DNA from 2 places in the Akkermansia sp. 54_46 genome. Region 1 is predicted to be linked to the other one. Evidence: riboswitches for the same ligand, from Rfam matches in the RefSeq annotation. Region 1 holds a riboswitch; the other holds the start of a gene.
The links. A riboswitch is a leader RNA that binds a small molecule or an ion and turns the genes downstream of it on or off. The one in region 1 is predicted to bind cobalamin.

Region 2: it holds a riboswitch for cobalamin, as region 1 does, so the genes downstream of both, BHW66_RS07030 (ribonucleoside triphosphate reductase) here and BHW66_RS10955 (TonB-dependent receptor) in region 1, are expected to answer to the same signal.

The regions. Positions count from the first base shown of each region.
Region 1 covers NZ_MNUD01000036.1:15,043-18,195, forward strand. The annotation lists gene BHW66_RS10955 (TonB-dependent receptor) at 1-1,890, opposite strand, end outside; cobalamin riboswitch at 1,952-2,098, opposite strand; gene BHW66_RS10960 (cobyric acid synthase) at 2,436-3,153, shown strand, end outside.
Region 2 covers NZ_MNUD01000032.1:142,729-145,881, forward strand. The annotation lists gene BHW66_RS07025 (glycoside hydrolase family 88 protein) at 1-932, opposite strand, end outside; cobalamin riboswitch at 1,191-1,389, shown strand; gene BHW66_RS07030 (ribonucleoside triphosphate reductase) at 1,546-3,153, shown strand, end outside.

The sequences.
Region 1 (3,153 bases):
GTCAAACAGGTTTTCCAGACGCACATGGAGGGACACATTGTCCGTTGCCTGGTAACGGGCAAACAGGCGCGCCGTAAAGAAATTGTCCAGACGGGCATAATTGTAATCCGTGCGTCCCATGGCGGCCGTTACGCCGAAGCCGACCGTCAGCTTTTCAACCGGGGAGGTATAAACCTCTGCGTTGATGGTGTGGCGGGCGGTATTGGCCATCTGAATGGTTTCGTATTTGCCGATGGAATCGCGCTTGGGCATCGTGAAGGTGTAATTGGCATAATAGCCGCTGTTCCACGCGTCCTTGAACTGTCCCTTGAACGCCACTTCCACGCCGTAGGAAGTGCAGTGGGAATAATTGGTGTAAGTGGTATAGGAATTAGGCCAGGTACCTACGCTCATGGTGCCGATTTCATCGTCGATACGGGTCCAGAAGCCCGTCACGGAAGCATAATGGCCGTCCGCCAGACGCTGTTCCACCCCCAGATCGCCGCCCAGGGACTTGGACACATCCAGATCAGGGTTGCCAACATAACCATAATTGGCCGCATACTGCTCAAAATAGGTGGGCGCGCGGAAACCGGAACCCACGGAACCGAAAATACGGGTGGGGGAATCCTTGCCCGTCACTTTCCAGGAATTGGAATAACGCCACGTAAAATGATTGTTCCAGACGGAATCATGTTCCAGGCGCAGGGCCACGCTGGCGTCAAAGCTGTCCGTGGGTGACCACATTTGCTCCGCAAAGAAGGCAAGCGTGCTCTGCCATTCATCCTTGGCAACGTAATTGTTTTCGCTCATGTAGTCGGAACGGTCCCAGGCCATGCCGGCGATGGTTTTCCATTCCTTGTTCCACGTCAGCGCATTACGCCACTCCGCCTGAAAACGGCGGTTGCGCATCACATTGGGCTGGAAATCAAATCCGGGAGTATGGCAGGAATAGTCCATGTTGTAATGCCCCACCATGAAGCTGGTGGACCACAGCTTGGAAATTTCCGCATCCACACGTCCTGTCACCAGATTGCTGCGGTTCTTGTCTTCCGTATTGTACAGATGGGGATCCGGAACGGAAGGCCACTGGTTATAATCCACATAAGGCGTGGGATATTCAAAGTAGGAATCCAGGCGGCGATAGGTAAAGCTCACCTTCACCTTGTCATTGATGTCATAGCCCAGGCGCACGGCTTCCTGCCACTGGCGGAAATCGTTCATGCCTGTCCTGTTGTCATAAATGGACGGATAGATTGACGGATCGTTTTCCGTAGTTTCAAACCCAACGCCTACAAAATAGGAAAGCTTCTTGATCTTGCCGGAGGAAGTGACATAGCTGTTGAAAGAGCCGAAAGAACCGGCCTCCGCAAAAATCCTGGTTACGGGATCGCCTTCCCCCTCCGGAGTATCCATCGCGACGACGCCTCCAATGGCGCCGGAACCGAAGACGGCGCCCTGCGCGCCTTTCACCACTTCCACATTGCCCACCGTAAAGAGATTAGTGATGCCCAGCAGCTTGTTGCCGGACATGTTGGCATCACTGATGCGCATGCCGTCAACCATGGTCAGAGTGTAGGTATCCTTGTTCATCCCGCGGATGACGGTGTTGCTCACGGAACCGCGCTGCCAGGTGCCGCCTCCGTCCAGCGTGAAAACGCCGGGCGTCTGGGAAAGGGCTCCCGTCAGGGTTTCAATGCCCGCCTTCTGGAATTCTTCCGGATTGATGATGGAAACGGACACTCCAGACCGGTTGTACGGCACGCCCACAAAGTGGGATGCCATAGTCAGTTCCGGCATAACCTGCATGGTTTCCGTCCTGACGGAGGGCTTGGAGTCTTCCTTTTTAGCGGACTCGGCAAGAGAGGACTGGCCTGCGAATGCGGCAAGGCCAACAGCAATTGCGCCCATTTGAAGGGCTTTCTTCGTATAAAGCATGGTTGTAGTGCCTTACGTTCGGTAACTCGCCGAACAGTTGGACAACCTCACAGGCTGGTTTTCTGGCTTGCGAGGCAGGCTCGCTTACAGTGGCGGTACCGCTCCGGACTCACACCGGTATTCCCCATTTATTTCCTGCCCGGCTACGGGCGTCCCTGAGGTCTGTAACCCTTCCCATAAGGGTTCATGGGACGGATGAAATACCAAAGAGACCGGTATGACAAGACAAAAAAATTTTTCTTTGAACATCCAGATGAATTGCAGTCGTTTTCCCTTTTCAGCGTATTGTTCTCCATCCCTCTTTTCCTCACGGGGCTTTCCATTTTTGTCTTGTCACTCCCGGCGCATACAGGACATGATGCGCTCATGACGCTCCTTGTTCCCACGTTCCCGCAACAGGGAAGATTTCCCGTCTCCGGCGAAGCTTCCGGCTACGTGGAATTCCGAACTTGCAAGGCGCTTCCTTTTTTTCTCCGGCGCGGGCAGCCCTTCGGTACGCCGGTTCCAATTACTGTGGCATGAACGTTTTTTCACATGGCGGAGATTTAAAATCCCTGGCGGAGGAGGCCTGCCGCCCGGAACGGGATATTTTGGACTTCAGCGTCAACCTGAGGCCGGAAGGTATGCCGGAGTTCATCGTTTCAGCATTGTGGAAGGCCATGGAAAACGCAGTACCCTACCCTTCTCCGGATGCGGCGGATCTGCGGGAACTGGCGGCGGTTCATTACGGGCTTCCTTCCGGCTGCTTCGTATTTGGAAACGGGGCCAATGAACTCATTCACGCTCTTCCGCGCGCATTAAACCTTAAACAGGCCGTCATTCCGGAACCCGCTTTTTCCGAATACAGGCTGGCCTGCCTGCGCCACGGCACGGATGTTCTTTCCATCCGGACGGAGGAACGAAATTCCTTCCTCCCGTCTCTTTGCCGTCTGGAGGAACAGGCCGCAGACGGAAGCGCTGTTTTTCTGGCAAATCCCAGCAATCCGTCCGGCGGCCTGCTGGACGCAGCGGCCCTGCACAGGGTTGTCCAGAGCCGCCCCGAAGTCCTCTGGATCATTGACGAATCTTTCATGGATTACGTACAAGGAGCGGAATCACTGCTCCGTGAAGCGGCCCTCCTTCCCAACCTGGTGGTTCTGCGCTCCCTGACCAAATTTTACGGCATGGCCGGCGTCCGGTGCGGTTTTTCCATCTGTGCCGCTCCGCTCGCGGAGCGGCTGCGGCAATCCCTGCCCG
Region 2 (3,153 bases), on a different contig from region 1:
TCCTTGCTGACCGCATCACAGGCGGCCTTCCAGGCTTTACGGATGGAGGGAAGGTATTCATCCGCATCCAGATATCCCTGGTTCACTCCCCACAGCATCCCGTACATGATAAAGAGGGTGCCGCTCATCTCTTTCAAGGGAGGTTCGTCCGGATCCAGCAGGCTCGCATGCCAGGAACCGTCGGGCGACTGGCATTTTTTCAGGGCTGCCGCCAGACGTTTAAGCAAGTCTTCATAAAAGGGGCGGGAAGGCCAGTCCGCAGGCATGTCCTGCAAAATAAGAGGCAATCCGGCAATCACCCAGCCGTTGCCCCGGCTCCAGAACATCTTTTTCCCATTTGCCGCCGGAACGGTAAAATAGCGGGAATCCCGGAAAAACAGGCCCTCCTCCCGGTCAAAAAGATAGTCGCAGGTAAGCTTGTATTCCCTATCCATAAACTCCAGATAACGGCGGTCTCCGGTATAGGCCGCCAGTTTTACGAACACGGGAGGAGACATAAACAGGGCGTCCGACCAGCTCCAGCGGTCCTGGCAGCCCGGAGTCAGGAATTGGAGGGAAGCGGAGGAAGGCCGGTTCATCACCTTGTCCAGCACGGCGCGAATCTTTTCAGCTGCGGCGGGATTGCCGTCTTCCATCGCCATCTCCATCCAGGCATGCCCCACGGCATGGTCGTCCGCATGATAATGCCGGTTCAGGGTCTTCCATTCCTGCTCTTCTCCCGCTTTTCTCAGCAACGGCAGCCCCGGCCCTTCCGGAACGGACAGGCCATATTGCACCAGGCCGGAATAAAAGGCACCGTAAGTCCAATGCAGCGGCGAACGTTTTTTGGGATGCTTCGCCTGCCATTCCGCCACCAGCTGAAGATTGTCCCGGATGGTCTTTTCATTCCAGTCTGCGGAAGCCCCGGAAACGGAAGTTCCTGCGGAAAGCATGGAAAGGACCGGCAACAGAAAGTATTTCTTCCATCCATTTTTTGAAAAGGCAAAGAAACGCATGTCATATCATACGGGAAAAGAAGGCTGGAATTTTCTTGTAACAAGAATTTTTCTTTTTCCGCGCTCCTCCAGACCGGGAAAGGAACGCAAGGGCATATATGGTGCCATGACGGAAAAGAAAGCTGTGTTATCAATCATTTTTCTACCGTCATATACCATATATAGCATATGAATAATTATTTAACACATTATTTATACATTTTTCTTGCGGGAGGTCTCTTTCTGTGATTCATTGCGTTCCAGCGCAGGTAACGGAAGACGGTGAAAATCCGTCGCGGACGCGCCGCTGTAACCGGTAGACGATGGACCGGACACTGGCTGCCCAGGCAGCCGGGAAGTCCCCATCACATGTCGCACCGGAAGCCAGAAGACGACCTGATGCTGCCGTATTCCCATCCCGCGGACAGGATGAACATACGCACAGGTCTTCGGCATGCCCTCCCTTTCCGGGAATGCACACATGCGGTCGGCCCCTGCCTATGGTCTTTCCAGGCTTTTGCCCAGGCTCGCGGATGAGCGGTCACCACCCTTTCCAAGCGAGAAACCCACCATGGCAACAAGCATCATCAAACGTTCCGGGAAAAAGGAACAATACCAGGGCTATAAGATTGAAGAGGCCATTAGAAAAGCCTTCCACAGTTCCGGGACCGCCTACAACCGTTCCATCTATGAAGAGGTGGAAGCCAAGCTGAGCCATCAGGACAGCGCGCATGTGGAAGAGATTCAGGACATGATTGAACGCGCCCTGTTCCGCTCCGGATATTTTGACACGGCCAAGGCCTTCATCACCTACCGTTTCCTGCACAAGATGCAGCGCGAACAGCTTGGCGGCCTTTATTCCGGCAATACCTACGTGGACTGCAAGCAGACGGTAGAGGAATATATCGGCCAGAGCGACTGGCGCATTGCCGCCAACTCCAATACCACGTATTCCAATGCGGGGCTCATCAACAACACGGCGGGCAAGGTAATCGCCAACTATTGGCTGGACCAGGTTTACTCCGCACGGGAAGGAGCCGCGCACCGGGAAGGGGATTACCACATCCATGACCTGGATTGCCTGACCGGATACTGCGCCGGATGGAGCCTACGCAACCTGCTCAATGAAGGATTCAACGGCGTGCGCAGCCGCGTGAACAGCAGGCCGCCCCGCCACTTCCGGGAAGCCCTGGGCCAAATGGCGAACTTTCTGGGCATTCTGCAAAGCGAATGGGCCGGCGCCCAGGCCTTCAGCTCCTTTGACACCTTCTTGGCTCCCTACGTTTTCAAAGACCAGACGGACTTCCCCCGCATCAAGAAAGACATCCGCAGTTTCGTCTACAACCTGAACGTACCCTCACGCTGGGGACAGTCTCCCTTTACCAATGTCACAATCGACTGGACTGTGCCGCGCGACCTGCGGGATCAGGCCCCCTTCAGCGGAGGGGAACACCTCTTTGAAGGAATAGAAGACGCGAACCTGCTCGCCCTGGCTAGGGAACGCGGAGCCAACAAGCTGACGGAGCTGACCTACAAGCATTTCCAGAAGGAAATGAACCTGATCAACAAGGCCTTTTACGAAGTTCTTACGGAAGGGGACAGCACCGGACAGCCCTTTACCTTCCCCATCCCCACCGTCAACATCACGGAAGATTTTGACTGGGAAGGGGAAAACGTGCCTCTCCTGTTTGAAAACGCCGCCAAAATCGGTTCCTCTTACTTCCAGAACTTCATCGGCAGCCAGTACACCGTCAATGAACACGGGGAACGCGTGCCTGACGAACGGGCCTACAAGCCGGATGCCGTGCGTTCCATGTGCTGCCGTCTCCAGCTGGACCTGCGGGAACTGCTCAAACGCGGCGGCGGCCTTTTCGGCTCCGCGGAAATGACCGGCTCCATCGGCGTAGTGACCATCAACCTGGCCCGGCTGGGCTACCTGTTCAAGCAAAACCGGGAGGCCCTGTTCGCCAGGCTGGGAGAACTGCTGGATCTGGCCAAATCCTGCCTGGAAAAGAAAAGGGCCTTCGTTCAGGAAATGTACGACCGCGGCCTGTACCCCTACACCAAACGCTACCTGCCCACCTTCCGCAACCATTTCTCCACCATTGGCGTCAACGGGATGAACGAGCTGCTGCGCAATTTCTCCAACGACACAATGGACATCACCTCTGAAGAAGGC